DNA from 3 places in the Kocuria oxytropis genome. Region 3 is predicted to be linked to each of the others. Evidence: predicted binding sites of a transcription regulator. Region 3 holds the regulator's gene; each other region holds the start of a gene.
The links. The regulator LexA, encoded in region 3, represses DNA repair genes until DNA is damaged. The targets are predictions, from matches to a motif close to TCGAACANNTGTTCGA.
Positions count from the first base shown of each region.

Region 1 (7,201 bases), on a different contig from region 3:
CCGCGTGCAGCCGGCGGACGACGTCGAAGCTCCCTTCGAGGAACCGCTGCCGCTGCTCCTTGACCGGCCACTCCGGGGCGACGGCGCGCTCGTTGAGCTTCTGCCCGCTGCCCAGGGCGGTCCACGTCCGGCCGGGGAACATGCGGGCGAGGGTGGCCGTGGCCTGGGCGGTGACCACGGGGTGGTAGCGGCGGCCCGGGGCGTGCACGAACCCGAACGGCAGGTCCGTGGTGGCCAGGGCAGCCCCCAGCCAGGACAGCGCGAACCCGGAGTGGCCCTGCTGCGGCGACCACGGCTCGAGGTGGTCGGAGCACATGGCGGCGCCGAAGCCGGCCTGCTGGGCGTGCGCGACGTCGCGCAGCAGCTGCTCGGGAGGGATCTGCTCGTGGGAGGCGTGGAAGCCGATCGTCGCCATGGGGTTCTCCGGTCGAGGGCTGGAAGGGTCTGGTCGGGAGGGACGGGAACGGCGCCGGAGCGGGCAGACCCGGCCGGAGCCTCCGGACCCGGCCGCACCGGGCGCCGGGTCAGCCGGAGACCGGCAGGAGCTCCTCGGCAGGCGTGCAGACGTTGCGCAGCTCGCCGATGCCCTCGATCTCGGTGACGACCTCCTGACCGTCGCGCAGCCAGATCCGGCGGGGCTTCCGGGCCAGGCCCACGCCGGCGGGGGTCCCGCAGGCCACGAGGTCGCCGGGCTCCAGCGTCAGGAACCGGCTCAGGTACTCGACCAGCTCCACGGCGGAGAAGATCATCCGGTCGGTGCCGGAGTCCTGGTGCAGCACGCCGTCCACGGTGCAGCGGATCGCCAGTCCCGCCTCGGGGTCGATCTCGTCGGGGGTGACGACCACGGGACCCACCGGGGTGGTGCGGTCGAAGTTCTTGCCCTGGAACCACTCGGAGGTCCGGCCCTGCCAGTCCCGCACCGAGATGTCGTTCATGATGGTGTAGCCGGCGATCGCGGCCCGCGCCTGGTCGAGCGTGGCGTGGCGCAGGGGCGATCCGATCACCGCGGTGAGCTCGGCCTCCCAGTCGATCTTCTCGGACTCCTCCGGCATGGCGATGGGGTCGGTGGGACCGATGAGCGCCGTGGCGTACTTCGCGAAGATCGTGGGGTGCTCCGGGATCTCCTGGCCGACCTCCTCGGCGTGGTCGTAGAAGTTCAGCCCGGCGCACAGGATCTTGCCCGGGCGCAGGACGGGGGTCGCCAGTTCGCCCGGCTCCGGTGCGGGGCCGGGCTCCCCGGGCAGGTGCAGGTCGCCCCCGGCGAGGAGGGCCCCGACGTCGGGGACGGGAAGGTAGACGGTCCGCCCGTCCTCCTGCCGGAAGGCCTGGGTGGTGCCGTCGCGTCGCACGGTGCCGAGTCTCACGGGTGCTCCCTCACGTTCTGCGGTGCGGTCTCCGCCTCCGATCCTATGCATCCCCGGCAGGTCCGCGCACCGGGGACCGACCCCCGCGCGGGCCGGTGCCCGGGCTGGCTAGGCGCAGCGCACCACCCGGGCCCCCGAGGCGCTCGTGGCCGCGAGCAGCCGCCAGCGCCCGGTGTCGAGGGTGTGGACGAGCTCGAGGGTCAGCAGCTCGGAGCGGACGGTGAGCTGGGCCTGGACCCGCCACATCTGCTGGTCCACCGCCCCGACGCCGCGGTCCTGGGGCAGCCGCGCGTCCTCGGCCCACCAGGCCCGCCGCTCGTACCACCGGACGGGGTCCTGGGCCACCCGGTAGCTCCGCCCGCGCCAGCGCACTCCCACCGGCACTCCGTCCGTGTCGCAGTCCACGTCGACGCTCTCCGTCAGGAAACCCACGACGGCTCCTCTCTCCCTCGGCCGGCGCCCCTTCCCGCGGTGCGCCCTGTTCCCTGGAAGCTAGAACACCTGTACGACAGGCTAACTCCCGGGGGCCTACAGGCGGAACAGGTGTTCCCTTTCCGGTGCGGTCGCGTCCCGTGAGTTCACTTTTGTGATCGAGCTGTGGGAAGCATGGACAAGCCCAGCGAAATGGATACGCTGAGTGCACGGAGGGCGTGCCCAGCGCGACCCGCCCGGGCGTCCCATGTCCCTCGTCCGCCCCGCCGGAACGTCCCGGCGTCGACCTCACGGAGACCTCCCATGACCGGAACCATCACGCTGATCGCCCACACCGCGCCGAACACCAGGACGCCCGCGGTGACCCTGCGTCCGGCCGCCCCGGAGGACGCCGAGAGTCTCGCCCAGCTCTACTACTCCTCCTACGAGCAGGGCGGGGTCTCCAGCCTGGAGGAGGCCCGCCAGGTGGTCCGGGGCGTCTTCGACGGGGAGTACGGGCCCTTCCTCCCCGAGGCCTCACCGGTGGTGGTCGACGACGACGGGACCGTGGTGGCCGCGGCACTCGTGCTGGCCCGGCGGGTCGGCGAGGACCTCCCCGACGTGCCCTACATCTTCGAGCTGTTCACGGCGGCCTCCCGCCGCCGCCAGGGCCTGGCCGAGCAGCTCGTGCGCTGCGCCATGAGCACCCTGTACGACAACGGCTACGACCAGGTCAGCCTGCGGATCGCCGAGGACAACGCGGCGGCGCTCGCGCTCTACCTGACGCTCGACTTCAACCGCTGGGTTCCCGAGACCGACTACGTCTGAGTCCAGGGCGGCGCCGGCTCTCCAGGGGTTCCTGCTCCGGAGGACTCCGGTCTCCAGGAGGTTCCTGCTCCGGGGAGGTCCGGGGAGACCACCACCGCAGCAGCGGGCGCAGGAGCCGCGGAGCAGGACCGGGGAGGACGCACGAGGCGCCGGGAGTCCCCCACACGGCAGAGGCCCGGGACCCGCTCGTCGCGGGGCCCGGGCCTCTGCCGTGTGCGGCTCAGAGCTCGAACTCCTCCCGGACCGGGGGCTCGACGGCGACGTCGACGAACCGCGCCCAGCGGGAGCGCACCGCCACGAGCCGCGTGCTGTCCTTGTCCGTGGCGCCGGGGTGCCGGGCCTCGAGCACCGCGGCGGCGTCCTGCTCGGCAGCCCCCTCCAGCACGGCGGCCTCGCCCTCGAGCTGGAACTCCTGCCCCGTCCCGGAGACCAGCACCAGGGAGACCCTCGGGTCGGAGCCAAGGTTGGCGAACTTGCGGCTCGCCGTGTTCGTGCCGAAGACCAGCCGGCCGTCGTCCTCGGCCGCGAGGTTGACCCAGGCGGACTCGGGGCAGCCCTGAGCGCTGTTGGTCGCCACCACGCCGCCGCCGTGGGTGCGGACGAACTCCACGATGCGGCCGACGGGGTCCGGTGCGGTGGGGGTCATGGAGGTGCTCCTGCAGGACGGGGTCAGGGATCGGGAACCGGGAGTGGGTCCGTTCGGTGCCCACGGTACGCGCTCAGAACAGGGCGGGCTGCGGCACCACGAGCTCCGGGGAGTTGTTGCGCACGTTGCCGACCGCAGGGTCCACGGGGTCGAGCACCCAGCGGGCGGCCGTCCGGTGCGCCTCGGCCCGGACCAGGTCCACGAGCTGCGGGGCGTCCTCCTCCCCCGGGCGCAGCCAGTCCCCCACGTGCTCGGGCGCCAGGGGGATCGGCATCCGGTCGTGCAGCTCGTGCAGCTCCGTGAGCACCGGGTGCTCGTCGGAGGGCTCCGGGGAGTCGGTGGTGAGCACGGAGCAGGACAGCAGCCACGTGCTCCCTCCGCCGTCCCGGCCGGGCTGGAGGGCCGCGGAGTGCAGCTCCGTGCCCTCGGGCACCCGCCACCACTCGTAGATCCCGGCGAACCAGATGGTCTCCGCGGGGTCGGCGGGGTGGACGTAGTATGGCTGCTTCCGCCCGCCCCGGCCCGCCCCCGGCTCCTTCTTCCACTCGTAGTAGCCGTTGGCCGGGACCGCGCACCGCCGGGCGCGGACGGCCTTGCGGAAGGACGGCTTCTCGAGGACGGTCTCCGAGCGGGCGTTGAACATCTTCGACCCGACCGCAGGGTCCTTGGCCCAGCCCGGGACCAGTCCCCAGCGGGCCACGTGCAGCTCGCGGACCAGCTCACCGCCGTCGTCCCCGCCCGTCAGGCGTTCGAGGACGATCGGCACGTCGGTGGTGGGCGCGGTGTTCCAGTTGGCCCGCAGCCGCTCCTGATCGGCGGGGTCGCCGAGACTCTCGTCCGGGACGGCCCCGGTCTCGGCCACGAGGTCGCCCACGGCCCGGGCGATGACATAGCGTCCGCACATCTGCTGCCTCCTCGGTCTGCCCGGCCGGCGGCCGGACTCAGTCGGTGAGCTGCCCGTAGCCCAGGTACTCGGCGTACATGCCGTACACTTTGCGGATCCCGCTCTCGACCTCGGCCACGGTGGTGCCCGGGCGCAGGTCGTCCACGGCCCCCGCGGTGGCGGGGTCCCACTCCAGGTCGAGGGCGGCGTAGACGTCGGTGAGCACCGAGCGGATGGGCTCGGACTGCTCCACGACCAGCACGGTGCTGAAGTACCAGGCGCCCGCGACCACCCTCTGGGCGGTCCCGGCCAGCTTCACCTTCCGGCCGGGGGTCGGCGACGACGCCGGGTGCGTCCCGTGCACGCTGTGCTCCCCGGCGCAGTACTCGCCCGGGATCTCTCCGACGTCGGCCTCGACCTCGAGCTCCTCCAGGGCGGCCACGATCATGTCGCCGAACAGGCGGTAGCGGTCCTGGATGCCCGAGGTGGGGTCCTCGGCGGCCTCGAGGTGGTCGATGATGAGGCACCCGCCGTGGTAGGCGGCGGCCCGGCCCCCGACCTTGCGGACCAGGGGCTCGAAGCCGCTCTCGCGGGCGGCCCGGGCGGCGTCGGCGAAGCCCGGGCGCAGCTCGTCCCGGCGGCCGAAGGCGACCGTGGGGGCGGGTTCGTAGAGGCGCAGGACGGGGCCGTGGCGGCGCACGTCGGCGAGGAGGGTCATGGCGCTCTCGTAGTCCTGCTGGGCGCCCAGGGACTCGCGCTGGCGGAGAAGTTTCATGCTGGTCCCAGTCTAGTGGCGGATCCGGACGGTCCTGCGGCGGGCCGCGGCCGGGGTGTCCCGGGCCGAGGGCCCCGTCCAGGGGCGTCCCGGCGAGGGGCGTCCCTGCCGAGGTGTCCCATCCAGGGGCGTCCCGGCCGAGGTGCCCCGGCCAGGGCGTCCCGTTCAGGGGCGTCCGGGCCAGTGGCGTCCCGGCCGAGGTGCCCCGGCCAGGGCGTCAGCGCCGAGGGGCCACGGCCAGGACCGTCACGGCCGAGGTGTCCCGGCCGGAGCATCACGGCCAGGGACCTCATGGCCGGGCGATCCCGCTGCTGCGGAACCACCGTCCCAGGGCCATCGCGCTGACCTCGACCTTCTCGGCCCAGGCGATCGCCTCCTCGTCGGCGGCGTCGGAGACGTGCTTGACCATCCGCAGCGGAACGCCCAGGTGGCGGCAGGCCACCGCGATCGCCCAGCCCTCCATGTCCACGAGGTCCGCCCGGGCGGCCAGCGCGTCCCGGGCGGGTCCGCCGGCCACGAAGGAGTCACCGGTGGCGAGCACGGGGCCGTCGCCGCCGAGCTCGATGACGTTGTCCACGGGGATCCCGGCAGCGCGCAGCAGCTCTTCGTCCACGTCCCGGTTGATGACCCGGGAGGGTTCGAGCACCCCGCTCAGACCGGGCCGCAGGGCGCCGGCGCTGCCGATGTTGAGCACCGTCAGCTCCGCCCGGCGCGCGGGATCCGGGCAGCGGGTCAGCACCGCCTCGGTGGTGCGCACCGCCGCGGCCGACATCCCGACACCGGTCAGGACCAGGTCGATGTCCGCCGGGAAGTACGCGGTCTCCAGGGGGTGGGCGGCGAGGACGAGCAGCTGTGGCACCCCGCCACTCTAGCCGCCCTCGCCCCGCTCCCCCGCTGCCCCGCCGCCTCGCTGCCTCGGCCGCCGAGTCCCCCATGCCCCGCCGCCCCCACCAGCGAGTCCCCCCTGCCGTCGCAGCTCCCCCCGATCGTTCGGGGGGAACTGCGGCGGCAGGGGGGACTCGGCGCAACAGGACACGAGCTGCAGGGAACCCGGCCCGGCGGGCGGGAGTCAGGAGGGCCCGCCGGGCAGCGAGGTCAGTCCGGGCGTGCCCCGAACAGGGCGGCGAGGCGCCGGTCGGAGTCCGCCTGGGCGTCGAGGTCGTACGCGCCGCCCGTCACGAGCAGCTCGTCCGCCCCGGTCCGCGCGATCAGCCGTTCCAGCCGGTCGCGCACCTCCGGGGCCGTGCCGTGGACCGAGCCCGCCAGGGTCTCCTGCACGAGGGCCCGCTCCCGGGCCGGGAGTCCGTCCGGGTCCGAGGCCCGCGCGGGTGCCAGGGGCGGGAACGCACCACGGGTGCGGGAGGCCGCGAGCGCGCGGGCCTCCGGCAGCAGCAGCTCCTCTGCCGCCGCGCGGGTCCGCGCCACCGCGACGTTCGCCGAGACCACCACGTGGGGGGCGGCCCACCACGACGACGGGCGGAACTGCGCCCGGTACCGCTCGAGCACCGCAGCGCCTCCGCCGGAGCCCTCGCGCAGGAGCGCCGGCCCGCCGAGCACCACGGCGAGTCCCGCGCGGGCGGCGGCCTCCGCCCCGCTCCCGGTCGCCAGGACGAAGACCGGGGTCGCGGCGTGGTTCTGCGGGCGAGCGGTCACGGTGGCCGCGCCGGAGAGGTGGGCGAGCAGCTCGGCCAGGTCGGACTCGAAGCGCTCCGCGGCCTCCTTGCCGGTGCGCAGCGCGTCCCGGACGGCGGAGGTGAAGCCGAGGGAGCGGCCCACGCCGAGGTCGATCCGGCCGGGGTGGAGGGCCTCGAGCGTGGCGGCCTGCTCGGCGACCACGAGGGGCTGGTGGTTGGGGAGCATGATCCCGCCGGAGCCGACCCTGAGGCGGCGGGTCCGGGCGGCCAGCGCGGCCATCAGCACCGCCGGCGCGGACCCGGCGATCCCGGGCACCGCGTGGTGCTCGGCCACCCAGAACCGGTGGTAGCCCAGCTCCTCCGCGCGTTCGGCCCGGTCGAGGACGCGGGCGAGGTCCTCCGCCTCCGTGGTGCCCTCCCGGGAGTTGGCGCGGTCGAGGATGGAGAGCGGGACGTCGGAGAGGGCCATGGTCCGCACAACCCGGGGGACGGTGGAAGCATTCCGGGCCGCTGCCGCCGTCCGGTGCGGTCAGGAGCAGAGCACGGCGCGACCAGGGCCGAAGTCCCCGGCGGCGAAGCCCGAAGTCCCGGGCGGCGAGGGCCGAAGTCCCGGGCGGCGAGGGCCGGAGTCCCGGGACGAAGACCGAAGTCCCAGGCTGC
Region 1 is NZ_JAVFXA010000009.1:44,994-52,194, forward strand. It holds gene QYM41_RS10630 (TIGR03885 family FMN-dependent LLM class oxidoreductase) at 1-415, opposite strand, end outside; gene QYM41_RS10635 (fumarylacetoacetate hydrolase family protein) at 525-1,364, opposite strand; gene QYM41_RS10640 (DUF6504 family protein) at 1,473-1,796, opposite strand; gene QYM41_RS10645 (GNAT family N-acetyltransferase) at 2,100-2,603, shown strand; gene QYM41_RS10650 (pyridoxamine 5'-phosphate oxidase family protein) at 2,824-3,249, opposite strand; gene QYM41_RS10655 (SOS response-associated peptidase) at 3,323-4,153, opposite strand; gene QYM41_RS10660 (lipoate--protein ligase family protein) at 4,191-4,907, opposite strand; gene QYM41_RS10665 (nucleosidase) at 5,197-5,766, opposite strand; gene QYM41_RS10670 (MsnO8 family LLM class oxidoreductase) at 6,003-7,010, opposite strand.
Region 1: QYM41_RS10640 (DUF6504 family protein) is a predicted target of LexA. The motif match lies at 1,858-1,873, and genes of this name have one in related genera.

Region 2 (7,201 bases), on a different contig from region 3:
GGGGAGAGGATCATCTGCGTGCCGCCCTCGAGGTCGAGGGCCAGCTTGGGCCCCCAGCCGGTGCGGTCGGTGCCCGCGCCCCAGGCCAGCAGCCCGGCCAGCAGGGCGAGCAGGACCAGCAGCCCGATCAGGGAGCGCCGGGCGGTCGAGAGGGCGGCCCGCACCCCCGAGCGTGCCGGCGCGGTCGGACCGCCCCGTCCGGACGGGCCGTCCGGTGCGGCGGGTCCGGGGCCGCCGGACGTCTTGCGTGTGGTCAGTGCCATGGTCTTCCTTCGGAACGACGGCCCGGGGGGACCGGGCCTGGGCACGGGAACGGGCCGACCAGTGGTCGGCCCGTTCCCGCGTGGGGGGTCAGTCGTTGCGCTGCCCGGGATCGCGCCGGGCGTCGTCGTCGAGGGGTTCGGCCGGGGTCGACCCCGTGCCGGGGGCGTCGGGCTCGATCACCGAGGGCTCCGCCTCGGTCCCGGGGACCGGCGCCGCTTCGTCCTCGACGACCGTGGTGACGGTCTGCAGGTGCACGGTCACGGCCGTGCCGGGGGCGATCTCGAGGACGACCTTGTTCGTCTCCCGGTCGATCGAGCGCACCGTGCCGTAGAGGCCGTAGTTCGTCATGACCTCGGTGCCGGGACCCATGGCGGCCTGCTTCTCCTTGACCTGGGCCATGGCCTTCTTCTGCCGCCGCATGGGCAGCCAGAGCAGGAGCACCATGGCCACGAGCATCAGGGGCAGGAGCCAGGCGGTGCTGCCTCCCGTGGACTGGGGGGCCTGGGCGGCGAGGGACTGGGCGACGTGGAGCGGGCTCACGGACTTCCGTTCGATCGGTGGCGGGTGTCCTCACCATGGTAGGTGATCCGGCCCGTCAGCGTCCTGGACGGCACCCGGGAGGCGGCCCCCGGATCCGCGGCCGTGCTCAGTCCTCGAACAGGGACGGGGCGTCCTCCTCCGCGGCGGTGGCGCCGAAGGCGGCCCTCATCCCGGGGTCCCGGAAGGCGGCGTGCTCGGGAGGGCGCAGGCCGAGGTGGTCCCACGCCGCGGCCATCGCGATCCGGCCGCGGGGCGTGCGGCCGAGCAGGCCCTCGCGGACGAGGTAGGGCTCGGCCACGGTCTCGACCGTCTCGGTCTCCTCGCCCACGGCGATCGCCAGCGTGGACAGGCCCACCGGACCGCCGCCGAACTTCGTCACGAGCGCCTCGAGCACCGAGCGGTCGAGGCGGTCGAGGCCGCGGGCGTCCACCTCGTACATGTCGAGGGCCGCGGACGAGGTGCGCGCGTCGATCCGGTCGATCCCGTGCACGAGCGCCCAGTCCCGCACCCGGCGCAGCAGCCGGTTGGCGATGCGCGGGGTGCCCCGGGACCGGGAGGCGACCTCGGAGAACCCCTCGGCGGTCATCGCGAGGTCCATGAGCCCGGCGGAGCGGCGCAGCACGAGCTCGAGCTCCTCCACGGAGTAGAACTCGAGGTGGCCGGTGAAGCCGAAGCGGTCGCGCAGCGGCCCGGGCAACAGGCCCGCCCGGGTGGTGGCGCCGACCAGGGTGAAGGGCGGCAGGTCCAGCGGGATGGACGTGGCGCCGGCGCCCTTGCCGACCACGATGTCCACCCGGAAGTCCTCCATGGCCATGTAGAGCATCTCCTCGGCGGGCCGGGACATGCGGTGGATCTCGTCGAGGAACAGCACCTCGCCCTCGGTCAGGGAGGAGAGGATCGCGGCGAGGTCCCCCGCGTGCTGGATCGCCGGGCCGGAGGAGATCCGCAGCGGGGCGCCCATCTCCTCGGCGATGATCATGGCCAGGGTCGTCTTGCCCAGCCCGGGCGGGCCCGAGAGCAGCACGTGGTCGGCGGAGCGGCCCCGCAGCCGGGAGGCCTCGAGCACCAGGGAGAGCTGCTGGCGCACCCGCTTCTGCCCGACGAACTCGTCGAGGTTGGCCGGGCGCAGGGCCGACTCGAGCTGCAGCTCGCCCGGCTCGTCTTCCGCCGAGACCAGCCGGTCCCGGGCGTTCACGGCGGCGCCGTCGTCGCGGGCCATGCTCAGCCTCCTCGCTCGGCGCCGGCCCGGGAGCCGGCCTTGGCCGCGCCGAGCCACCCGAGCACGGTGCGCAGGATCGTCGGCACGTCGCCGGTGGCGGCGAGCTCCTCCCGGTCCGCGAGGGCATCGGCGATGCCCCGGGCGGCGTCCTTCTCGTTCCAGCCCAGACCCACCAGGGCCTCGAGCACCTGCGCGCGCCACGGCTCCATCGGGGCCGCGGCCGGCTGGGCCGGGCGGTCGGGGACGATGAGCTTGTCGGCCAGCTCCAGCACGATCCGGCGGGCGCCCTTGGGACCGATGCCGGGGACGGTCGTGAACGCCTTGGCGTCCCCCTGGGCGATGGCGCGGTGGACGTCGTCCGGTCCCAGCACGGCCAGCACCGCCAGGGCGGTGCGGGGGCCCACGCCGCTGACGCCGAGCATGATCTCGAAGACCTCCCGCTCGGCGGGGCTGCGGAAGCCGAACAGCAGCGGGGCCTCGTCCTTGCGCGCCACGTACGCCGTGTCGAGACGGACCTCCCTGCCGATCCGCAGGCCGGCGAGGGTCTCGGGGGTCGCCTGGACCTGGACCCCGAAACCCGCGACCGCCACGACGGCCGTGGTGAGGCCGACGTGCTCGACCTGTCCCGTGATGGACGCGATCACCGCGCGACTCCTTCCCGTGCCCCGGCGGGGGCCGAGCACGGTTGCTCGAACAAATCTACGAATGACGACTCGCGGGCCACTCTAGCAGTGGGCACCGACCCGGTGGCACCGGTCCCGCGGCGCCGCTCCGCTGGCACCGCTCCGGGCGCACCGGTCCCGTGGCACCGCTGCGGGGGCACTGTTCCAGCGGCCGTCCCACGGCGCGGGCCGCAGGGCACCGCTCGGGAAGCACCGGCCGAGCGGCACCGGCCCCGCGGTCCCGGCTCAGCGGCGCCGGCCCCGGGCGGCGCGGCGCTCCGCCTCGGCCCAGGCCCGCTGGGCGGGGGTCATCCCGGAGCGGGCGGCGGCCAGGGGACGGGCCCCCTGGTGCGTCTCGGTCCGGGCCGTGGCGTCCATCCCCGTGCCGCCCCCGCGCCAGCCGTGGCAGATGGCGATGGCGAGGGCGTCGGCGGCGTCGGCGGGGCGGGGCGCCTGCTCGAGCCGGAGGATGCGCACCACCATGCGGGCCACGGACGCCTTGTCCGCCCGGCCCTCCCCCGTCACGGCGGCCTTGACCTCGGACGGGGTGTGCCAGGCCACCGGCACGCCGTGGCGGGCCGCGGAGGCGATCACGGCGCCGGAGGCGTGGGCCGTGCCGATGACCGTGTTCACGTTGGTCTGGGCGAACACCCGCTCCAGGGCGAGGGCGTCGGGCCGGTAGCGCTCGATCCACCGCTCGGTGGCCTCCCAGATCCGCAGCACGCGCACGTCGAGCGGGTCGGCGGCGTCCGTGCCGGACACGCCGACGTCCACGAAGGACGCGGTGCGGTCGCCGGCCATGTCGATCAGGCCGAACCCGCACCGCGTCAGACCGGGGTCGACCCCGAGGATCCGCTGCGTGGCCGTGGTCAGTCCTCGGCGTCGAGCTGGGCCAGGACCTCGGCGGGGATGTCCGCGTTGGAGTAGACGTTCTGCACGTCGTCGAGCTCCTCGACGGCGTCGGCCAGGCGCAGGAACTTCCGGGCGCCCTCGGCGTCGAGCTCCACGAGCATGCTGGGGCGGAACTGCGGGTCGTCGTTGTTGTACTCCAGCCCGGCCTCGTCGAGGGCCGTCCGGATGGCCGGCAGGTCGGTGGCCTCGGAGACCACCTCGAAGACGTCCTCCTGCTCCACGACCTCGTCGGCCCCCGCGTCCAGGACGGCCAGGAGGACGTCGTCCTCCGTCAGCCCGTCGGTGCGGGTGACCTCCACCACGCCCTTGCGCTCGAAGAGGAACGCCACGGAGCCGGAGTCCGCCATGGTCCCGCCGTTGCGGGTCACGGCCACGCGCACCTCGGAGGCGGCGCGGTTCTTGTTGTCGGTCAGGCACTCGATGTACAGCGCCGTGCCCTGCGGGCCGCGGGCCTCGTAGAGGATCTCGGTGTAGTCGACGACCTCACCGGTCAGGCCCGCGCCGCGCTTGATCGCGCGGTCGATGTTGGCCACCGGCACCGAGTTCTTCTTGGCCTTGGACACGGCCAGGTCCAGCGCCGGGTTGCCCGCGGTGTCGGGCCCGCCCATGCGCGCGGCCACCTCGATGCCCTTGATGTACTTGGCGAAGGCCTTCGCACGCTTGGCGTCGATGGCCGCCTTCTTGTGCTTGGTCGTGGCCCACTTGGAGTGTCCTGACATGCGTCCCTCCTCGGGAAGTCGTTCGCGGTCGGCCGGGACGCGTCGTGCGTCGTCCCGGCACGGCCCGCCCCGGCGGTGGCCGGGACGGGCCGGAGAAGTCCTGGTCCATTCTACCGGGTGCGTCCGCTCCCGGCCGGGGCCGGGTCAGCGCGGCCGGGCCTTTGCGACCTCCCGGGCGCGCTCGGCCAGGGTGTCGTCCAGCGGAGCGCCGTCGAAGACCCCGAGCCGGCGCTCCACGGCGGCCCGGATGAGGTGGTCGGCCACGGCGGGGTTCTTGGGCAGCATCGACCCGTGCAGGTAGGAGCCCACCACGTGGTGCACGCGGGCGCCCTCGGTGCCGTCCTCCCCGTTGTTGCCCGCGCCCTTGACCACCGTCCCCAACGGCGTCTGGGCGGGGCCGAGCCGGGTGACCCCGGAGTGGTTCTCGTAGCCGACGACGGTCCCGAACTCCGGGGACTCCAGCACGATGTTGCCGATCAGACGCGTCGGCCCTCCCACGGTGGTCACGTCGAGGATGCCGATGCCGGGCAGGGTCTCGCCGGCGCCGGTGCGGAACTCGTGGCCGAAGAGCTGGTAGAGCCCGCAGATCGCGAGCATGGGCACGCCGTCGGCGGCCATGGCCCGCAGCTCGGGGGCGATCCGCTGCAGGTCCTCCTGGACCCGGAACTGCCCGGAGTCCTGTCCGCCGCCGCCCACGAGGAGGTCGGCGTCGGCCGGGAAGGGGTCCCCGGGGTTGTGGTCGCTCAGCCGCACGGCGTAGCCGTACTTCTCGAGCCGGCGCTTGAGGGTGAGGGTGTTGCCCCAGTCCCCGTAGATGTTCATGTCCCGGGGATAGAGCTGGACGAGGTGGACGGTGCGCTCGGTCATGGGGGTGCTCCGCTCAGATCTCGGCGACCTCGGCCACGCGGGAGAGCTCCCGGCGCAGCTCGAGCATGGACGTGTAGGTGCAGAAGACGCGCATCGGCCGGTCCCCGGCCCCGGCGACGAACCGCCGCAGGGCGTCGCCGAGACCCGGGACCACCTCGTGCACCGCGACCTCGTCGTAGTCCAGGCGCAGCGCCATGTCCCACGCCCGGGTCCCGGCCACCACGTCCACGCCGCCGGGGCGCAGGGAGTGGAAGTCCACGTCCCACAGCCAGGAGACGTCGCGGCCGTCGGCGTACTCGTCGTTGATGGCGATCATCGTGGCGTAGTCGCCGGGCCGGGCCGAGGCCAGCGAGAGGCGGAACCCGGCGGGGTTCTTCACGAGCAGCAGCTGCAGGGGCCGCCCGTCCACGGTGATGGTCTCCCCCCGGCCGAAGGCGGGGGTGACGCGGGAGAGCTCGTCCACGAGGGCGGCCCGGTCCGCGTCGGGACCGGCCACGGCGAGCGCCAGCGCGAGCGCGGCCGCGGCGTTGTACATGTTGTAGACGCCGTAGAGCTCCACGGTGGTCTCGACGGCCTCCCCGTCCACGGTGAGCCGGACCCGGTTGGCCTCGAAGGACGTCAGCTCCACGTCGGCGGCCGGGCGGGGGGCGAGCTCCGCCTCGTGGTCGGCTTCGGCGTCGGGTCCGCCGGCGGAGCGCATGTCGTCGTCGGAGGGGAACATGGGCCGCAGCGGGGCCGAGAGCCCGAACCAGCGGGTCTGCGTGCCCTCGGGGACGTGCTCCGCCAGCGACACGATCCGGGGGTCCTCCCGGTTGAGGACCACGGTGCCCGTGGTGGCCGCCGCGATCCGGGCGAGCATCCGCCGGGTGGTGTCGATCTCGCCGAAGCGGTCGAGCTGGTCGCGCATGACGTTGAGCAGCAGCGCGTGGCGGGGCTTGACCTGCTGGACGAAGTGCACGGCGTGCGCCTCGTCGAGCTCGAGCACGGCGATGTCCGCGTCGAGGCGGCCGGTCAGGCTCATCTCCCCGAGCAGGGCGGCGGCCACGCCGCGCACGAAGTTGGAGCCGGTGCGGTTGGTGAAGACCGTGTAGCCCTGCGAGCTCAGCAGCTGGACGGCCATCTTCGTGGTGGTCGTCTTGCCGTTGGTGCCGCTGATCAGCACCACCCCGTGGGGCAGCTTGGCGAGCTCCTCGGCCACGAACCCGGGGTGCAGCCGCTCCATCACGAGGCCGGGGAAGGCGGAGCCTCCGCCGCGCAGGGTGGTCAGGTACCGGATGCCTTGGCCGAGCAGGCGCACGTGGGGTCTGGACATGCGCTCCATCCTATGGTCTGCGCCCCGGCGGCGGCGGGCACCGGGGCAGCGGCTCAAGTCCCGTGCGGGGCGCGGACGACGACGGCGGAGGCCGCGCGGTCGCCGCCGTGCGCCGCGGACGGGCGGCGGGGAGATCTCGGGCCCGTGCTCAGGCCAGGCCCAGGCCTCCGTCGGTGGTGAGCACCTGGCCCGCGACCCACACGCCCTGGTCGGTGGCCAGCCAGCCGATCAGCCGCGCCGGATCCGCGGGCCGGCCCCAGCGGCCGAAGGGGGTGGCCTCACGCCACGACTCGAGCTCCTCGAGGGACCGGTCGGTGGTTCCGGGGTCGAGGTAGCCGGTGTTGACCGGACCCGGGTTGATGGTGTTGAGCACGATGCCGAGCTCGAGCAGCTCCGCGGCCACGGTGGGCGTCACCCCGGCCAGGGCCGCCTTGCTGGTGGCGTAGGCGACCTCGCCGCGCATCGGCCCCGCGCCCTGGCCGGAGGTTATCCAGAACACCCGGCCCGCCGTCCGCTCGTCGACCGGCCCGGCGCGTCCGATGTGCTCGCCGGGCCGGACAGGCGCGGTGCGCTCCGTGGTCGCGGCGTGCCGGCGGGCGAAGTGCCGGGTGAGCAGCAGGGTGGAGCGGGTGTTGGTGTCCCAGAACGCGTCGAGGGTCTCGGCGGTCATGTCCAGGACGGAACCGTCACCGCCGCTGCGGGCGTG
Region 2 is NZ_JAVFXA010000008.1:67,222-74,422, reverse strand. It holds gene secD (protein translocase subunit SecD) at 1-263, opposite strand, end outside; gene yajC (preprotein translocase subunit YajC) at 352-804, opposite strand; gene ruvB (Holliday junction branch migration DNA helicase RuvB) at 911-2,023, opposite strand; gene ruvA (Holliday junction branch migration protein RuvA) at 2,026-2,667, opposite strand; gene QYM41_RS09955 (crossover junction endodeoxyribonuclease RuvC) at 2,932-3,486, opposite strand; gene QYM41_RS09950 (YebC/PmpR family DNA-binding transcriptional regulator) at 3,555-4,316, opposite strand; gene QYM41_RS09945 (type 1 glutamine amidotransferase) at 4,461-5,183, opposite strand; gene QYM41_RS09940 (Mur ligase family protein) at 5,197-6,504, opposite strand; gene QYM41_RS09935 (SDR family oxidoreductase) at 6,644-7,201, opposite strand, start outside.
Region 2: ruvA (Holliday junction branch migration protein RuvA) is a predicted target of LexA. The motif match lies at 2,713-2,728, and genes of this name have one in related genera.

Region 3 (7,201 bases):
CCGGCGGCGTCGTGTCCGTGACGTTCGTCCCGGCGCCCGACGGCGCCGAGCACGTGGTGCTGGCGGGACCGGCCGTGCTGGTGGCCGACGGCACCTTCGTCTGAGGCCCCGGCCGCACCGGCCGCACCGGCCGCACCGGCCGGTGCGTCCCGTCCGCTCGGCCCCGCCGGCGGCCGGGGCCCGTGCCCGGAACCCGGCCACGGGGCCCGGACGGCGTCCGGCCCCGGCTCAGGCCGGGCGCTCGACCAGCAGGACGCGGAACCCCTTGTCGGTGCTGTGCCGGGAGACCCGGAAACCGCCGCCCAGCGCGGTGGCCAGCCACCGCTGCAGGGAGTCGGCACCGAGGTTCTTCTGCACCACCAGCCACGCCGACCCGCCGGGGGCCAGCCGCGGCAGCCACCGCAGGAGCAGCTCGTGCAGCTGCTGCTTGCCGATCCGCACGGGCGGGTTCGACCAGATGGTGTCGAACCGCCGGTCCGCGGGCACCTGCTCCGGGAGCAGGGCCTCCACGGCGCTCAGCCCCAGGGCCGCCGCGTTGTCCCGGGTGAGCCGCAGCGAGCGCTCGTTGACGTCCACGGCCGTGACGCGGGCCCCCGGGGCCGCCCCGGCCAGGCTCAGGGCGATCGGACCCCATCCGCAGCCGATGTCCAGGAGCTCCGTGCCGGCGGGATCGGGAACATTTTCCAGCAGCACGGACGTTCCCTTGTCGAGGCCCCGCGGGCTGAACACCCCGTTCGCGGTCTGCAGCACGACCTCCCGTCCCCGCAGGGTCACGGCCACGGAGCGCCGGACCTCGGGGGCCGAGGGGTCCTCGGAGAAGTAGTGCTCGGTCGCCGGGTTCGGGCTCACCGGGCCGGCCAGGGGATCGGGGGAGTCGGGAGGCGGTGCCATAGCGTCCCATGCTACCGACAGCGTCCGGTGCCGCCGACGGCGCCCGCCGCCGGTCCCGCCCCGCTCCGGCGGGACGCTCCGCCTCCGCCGCCGGGATGTCCGGCGCCGACCCTAGAATGGACCGATCAGCAGCCCGTCCGAAAGGAACCATGACCCACCCCCGTGAAACCCCTGCCGAGCCCCGCACCGCCGCGGAGCCCGAGAACGGCCTGAGCCGGCAGGACCTGGAGGACGTCGTCGAGCGCGTGCTCTCCCGGGCCCGCGCCCGGGAGCAGGCCGCCGGGCAGGAGGCCGGCCAGGACGCCGCCCCCGAGGACGGCTCCCCGGCGACCGGCCGGCTCTCCGGCCGGGCCCGCGAGCTCGCCGACGCCGAGGACGGGCACACCGTCCACGACGGCGACCAGCAGGACCTCGAGGAGCGGCGCGCCCTGCGCCGCGTCGCGGGCCTGTCCACCGAGCTCGAGGACGTCACCGAGCTCGAGTACCGTCAGCTGCGCCTCGAGCGCGTGGTGCTCGCCGGGCTGTGGACGGAGGGCCCGCTCGCCGAGGCCGAGAACTCCCTGCGGGAACTGGCCGCGCTCGCCGAGACCGCGGGCTCCGAGGTGCTCGACGGCATCGTCCAGCGCCGCACCAAGCCGGACCCGGCCACGTACCTGGGCTCGGGCAAGGCCAAGGAGCTGCGGGACATCGTCGCCGCGACCGGCGCGGACACCGTCGTCGTCGACTCCGAGCTCGCCCCCTCCCAGCGGCGCGCCCTGGAGGACGTCGTCAAGGTCAAGGTCATCGACCGGACCGGGCTGATCCTCGACATCTTCGCCCAGCACGCCAAGTCCAAGGAGGGCAAGGCCCAGGTCGAGCTCGCCCAGCTCGAGTACCTGCTCCCGCGCCTGCGCGGCTGGGGCGAGTCCCTGTCCCGGCAGGCCGGTGGCCGGGCCGCGGCCGGTGAGGGCATCGGCTCCCGCGGCCCCGGCGAGACCAAGATCGAGCTGGACCGCCGCCGGATCCGCACCCGCATGGCGAAGCTGCGGCGCGAGATCGCCGCCATGAAACCGGCCCGCGAGACCAAGCGGCTCAACCGCCGCCGGCACTCCGTGCCGTCCGTGGCGATCGCCGGCTACACCAACGCGGGCAAGTCCTCGCTCCTGAACCGGCTCACGGACGCGGGGGTGCTGGTGGAGAACGCCCTGTTCGCCACCCTGGACCCCACGGTCCGCCGGGCGCAGACCCCGGACGGCATCGGCTACACGCTCTCCGACACCGTGGGCTTCGTCCGCTCCCTGCCCACGCAGCTCGTCGAGGCGTTCCGCTCCACCCTGGAGGAGGTCGCCGACTCCGACCTGATCCTGCACGTGGTGGACGCCTCCCACCCGGACCCGGAGGGGCAGATCCGCGCGGTGCGCCAGGTCTTCGCGGACATCGACGCCCAGAACATCCCCGAGATCATCGTGCTGAACAAGGTGGACGCCGCCGACCCGTTCGTGGTCGAGCGGATCAAGCAGCGCGAGCGCAATGTGGTGGTGGTCTCCGCCCGCACCGGGGAGGGCATCGACGAGCTCCGGCAGCGGATCAGCGAGTCCATCCCGCGCCCCGAGACGGTGCTGGAGCTGCTGGTCCCGTACCGGCGCGGGGACGTGGTCAGCCGGCTCCACGAGTGGGACGCCGAGATCCTGCGCACCGAGCACCTGGCCGAGGGCACCCACCTGCTCGTGAAGGTCCGCGAGGACCTCGCCGCCGAGCTCGCGGAGTTCGCCCCCGAGGACGCTCCCGGCTTCGGCGCCGAGAGCGCCTGAGCGCGTGGCCACCGCCGTCGTGGACGGGGCCGGGCACGATCTGCCGGACGTGCGCCCCGAGACCCTGCCCGGAGCCCAGGACGCCCTGACCCTGCTGGACACCGCCGTCACCGCGATGGGCGGGCAGGTCCGGGACGGCCAGCGCCTGATGACCGCCAAGGTCGCCGAGGCCCTGGACCGCGGCCGGCACCTGCTGGTCCAGGCGGGGACGGGCACCGGGAAGTCCCTGGCCTACCTGGCCCCGCTCGTGGCGCACGCCCAGCACGCGGACAAGCCGGTGGTCGTGGCCACGGCCACGCTCGCGCTGCAGTCGCAGATCGTGGGCCGGGACGTGCCGCGCCTGCTGGCGGCCCTGGAGGGCGAGCTCGAGCGCGACGTGGACGTGGCCCTGCTCAAGGGGCGCAGCAACTACGCGTGCCTGCACAAGATCGAGGGTGGCTATCCGTCCGACGACGACCCCGGGGCGCTGTTCACCCTGCCGGACGCCGCCCCGCACCCCGGCGCGGCGCAGCCGGAGGCCGCCGAGAACCCGGGACGCCTGGGCCAGGAGGTCCAGCGGCTGCGGGAGTGGGCCCGGGACACCGCCACCGGGGACCGGGACGACGTGCTCCCGGGCGTCAGCGACCGCGCCTGGCGCCAGGTGTCGGTCACCGCCAAGGAGTGCCTGGGCCGCGGCTGCCCCCTGGTCGAGGACTGCTTCGCCGAGCTCGCCAAGCAGCGGGCGGGCGAGGCCGACATCGTCATCACCAACCACGCCCTGCTCGCGATCAACGCGTTCGAGGGCGTCACCGTGCTGCCCGAGCACGACGTCGTGGTCATCGACGAGGCCCACGAGCTCCAGGACCGGGTGACGGGCGCCGTCACCGGTCAGCTCTCGGCGGCCACGGTCCGCTCGGCCGCCGCGTCCGTGCGCAAGCACACCTCGGCGAGCCCCGACGCCCTCACAGCCGGCGCCGCCCGTCTCGAGGCGGCCCTCGCCGGTGCTCCCGCCGAGCTGCTCCACCGCGGCCTGGGGGAGGCCCAGGCGGCGGCCGTGGCCGAGATCCGGGACGCCGCCCGCACCGTCATGACCGAGTCCAAGGCCGGTCCCGGGGAGAAGGACGCGGACGCGGGCCGGCAGATGGCCCGCTCCCGGGTGAGCGACGTGCTCGACCTGGCCGAGCGCCTCCTCGCCGCCGAGGAGCACCGCGAGGTGCTGTGGATCTCCCGGCAGGGCGGCTGGGAGCCCAGCCGCGGCTACGTGCCCGCCGAGGTCACCGACCCGGCGACCCTGCACGTGGCGCCGCTCAGCGTGGCGGGCACCCTGCGGGAGGGCCTGTTCGACGGCCGCACCGTGGTCCTCACCTCGGCGACCCTGTCCGTCGGCTCGTCCTTCGACTCCGCCGCCGGCGCCCTCGGCCTGCGCGGCGAGGGCGCACCGCGCTGGGAGGGCGTGGACGTCGGCAGCCCGTTCGACTACCCGAGGCAGGGCATCCTCTACCTCGCCGGGCACCTGGAGAAGCCCGGCCGCCGGCTCACGGAGGCCCAGCTGGACGAGATGCTCGCCCTCCTGGAGGCCTCCCGGGGCGGGGCCCTGGGGCTCTTCTCCTCCCGCCGCGCCGCGGAGGAGGCGGCCGAGGCCCTGCGGGCGCGCACCGACCTGCCGATCCTGTGCCAGGGGGAGTCCTCGCTCGCCGGCCTCGTCCAGGAGTTCACCGAGGACCCGTCCACGAGCCTGTTCGGCACGATGAGCCTGTGGCAGGGCGTCGACGTCCCCGGCGCCTCGTGCCGGCTCGTGATGATCGACCGGATCCCCTTCCCGCGCCCGGACGACCCGCTGGCCAGCGCTCGCGCCCGCGCCGCGGAACGGGCCGGCGGCAACGGCTTCATGTCCGTCTCCGCCACGCACGCGGCCGTGCGGCTGGCCCAGGGGGCCGGGCGGCTCATCCGCGCGGGCGGGGACCGCGGCGTCGTGGCGATCCTGGACTCCCGGATCGCCACCGCCCGCTACGGCGGCTTCCTCCGCGGGTCCCTGCCGCCGCTGTGGACCACCACCGATCGCTCGGTGGTGCTCGGGGCGCTGCAGCGGCTCGCCACGGGCTAGCTAGCTAGCGGCTCTCCACGGGCCGCCGGGCCCCCGCCGTCGGCGGGGGGCCCGGCAGGGGCGGGATGCGGCTCAGAGGCTGCGCAGCACCGAGACGACCTTGCCCATGACGGTGGCGTGGTCTCCGAGGATCGGCTCGTAGCGGGTGTTCTGCGGCAGCAGCCACGTGTGCCCGTCCCGCTGCCGGAAGGTCTTGACCGTGGCCTCGTCGTCGAGCAGCGCCGCCACGATGTCCCCGTTGTCGGCCGCGCTCTGCCGGCGCACCACCACCCAGTCGCCGTCGCAGATCGCGGCGTCGATCATGGAGTCCCCCTTCACGCGCAGCATGAACAGCTCGCCGTGCCCGACCAGCTGGCGGGGCAGCGCGAGGACGTCCTCGACGGCCTGCTCGGCCGTGATCGGCCCGCCGGCGGCGATGTGGCCGACCAGCGGGACCATCGTCACGTCCGCGGAGGTGGACAGCTCCGCCACGGAGTCGCGAACCGCGGGGCGCGCCGTGCGCTCGGAGGGCTCGGCCGCGGCCCCGGTGGTCTCCTCGGCGCCGCTGCCGCTCAGCCGCAGGGGGGTGAGCACCTCCATCGCCCGCGGGCGCTTGGGGTCGCGGCGCAGGTAGCCCAGCTTCTCGAGCTGGGAGAGCTGGTGAGTGACGCTCGAGAGGGAGGCCAGGCCCACGAGGTCCCCGATCTCCCGCATGGACGGCGGATAGCCGTGCTCGGCGATGGAGCGCTGGATGGCCTCGAGGATCGTGCGCTGGCGCACGCTGAGCCCGCGGCCGCGCGAGCGCGCCCCGGGGCGGGAGCCCCGGGCGGGGGACTCCTCGGGGGTGGGGGGCTGGGCCATGGGGGCGTCGTCCTTTCCCGTCCGGCCGCTGGTGCCGCCGCCGGTCTGCGCGGTCCCGGTTCCGATGTCGGACCCGGGTGGTTCGATGGATCCCGGTCGGCAGGCGCCGGGGGTCCGCAGCGCGCGCCGGCCGGAGGCCTGAACCTGCCCTCAGCCTAGGCGACACGCCGTGGGTGTTCAAACATCTGTACGAACCGGTGTCGACAGCGTTCGCAGACACGTGCTAGACATGGGTCATCGGTGTTCGAAAGTATGTTCGATCGAATGCAGGCCCGCAGAGGCCGTCGAGCGAACCGGTGTTCGAGATCGCCCGCCCCGTGCGGGAACGTCAAGGAGTTCATGTCATGAGTGCCAGTGCCACCCTCAGCGCCGTCGTCACCCGCCGCCGCGAGCCCGCGGGGCCCGCCCGGGGTCTCGGCCGCGCGCTCCGCCGTGCCCGCCCCGCGCGCCCCCGCACCCCGCTGACCCTGACCCGCCGCGGCCGCCTCGTGTTCCTGGGGCTGCCCGTCCTGGCCGGCTCCGCCGCCCTGGTCGTGCTCGCGGTCGTCTTCCTCGTCCCCTCCACGGCCACCGCCACGAGCGCGCCGGTCCCGGGCGCCGGCACCGAGCAGGCCACCGTGTTCCCCGGGCAGAGCCTGTGGGAGCTGGCCGTGGCCGCCGACCCCGACCGGGACCCGCGGGACGTCATGGACGAGATCGTGGAGCTCAACGACCTGGACAGCTCCGTGCTCGTGGCCGGTCAGCTCCTCGAGGTCCCGGCCGGCTGAGCGGAGCACTAAACTGTCCGGGTGACGCAGAACCTGGACCGACTCAACGCCCTCCCGCTCCGCGACGACCTGCGCGGCCGCGCCCCGTACGGCGCCCCGCAGCTCGACGTCGCCGTGGCGCTGAACACCAACGAGAACACCCACCCGGTCCCGGCCGACGTGCACGCGGCCATCGTCCAGGAGGTGACCGAGGCGGCCCGGTCCCTCAACCGGTACCCGGACCGCGAGTTCACCGCCCTGCGCGAGGAGCTCGCCGCGTACCTCGGCCACGGCCTCGGACCCGAGAACCTGTGGGCGGCCAACGGCTCCAACGAGATCCTGCAGCAGATCCTCCAGGCCTTCGGCGGCCCCGGGCGCTCCCTGCTGACCTTCGTGCCCACCTACTCCATGTACCCGCTGCTGGCCTCCGGCACGCACACCGGCTTCGTGGCCGGGGAGCGCGCGGCGGACTTCGGGCTGAGCGCGGAGTCCGCGGCCGAGCAGGTGCGCCGGCACCGCCCGGACGTCGTCTTCCTGTGCTCGCCCAACAACCCGACCGGCACGGCGCTGGGCACGGACGTGGTCACCGCCGTGTACGAGGCGGGGGAGGAGTTCCGCACGGTCGTGGTCGTCGACGAGGCGTACGCCGAGTTCTCCCACCGCGGCACCGCCACCGCGCTGTCGCTGCTCGAGGGCCGTCCCCGGCTGATCGTCTCCCGCACCATGAGCAAGGCCTTCGCGCTCGCGGGGGCCCGGCTGGGCTACTTCGCGGCGGCCCCCGAGGTCGCCGACGCCGTGCGCCTCGTCCGGCTGCCCTACCACCTCTCGGCCGTCACCCAGGCCACGGCCCT
Region 3 is NZ_JAVFXA010000006.1:35,341-42,541, reverse strand. It holds gene dapF (diaminopimelate epimerase) at 1-104, shown strand, start outside; gene QYM41_RS07870 (class I SAM-dependent methyltransferase) at 229-891, opposite strand; gene hflX (GTPase HflX) at 1,041-2,681, shown strand; gene QYM41_RS07860 (ATP-dependent DNA helicase) at 2,686-4,764, shown strand; gene lexA (transcriptional repressor LexA) at 4,837-5,604, opposite strand; gene QYM41_RS07850 (LysM peptidoglycan-binding domain-containing protein) at 5,949-6,371, shown strand; gene QYM41_RS07845 (histidinol-phosphate transaminase) at 6,393-7,201, shown strand, end outside.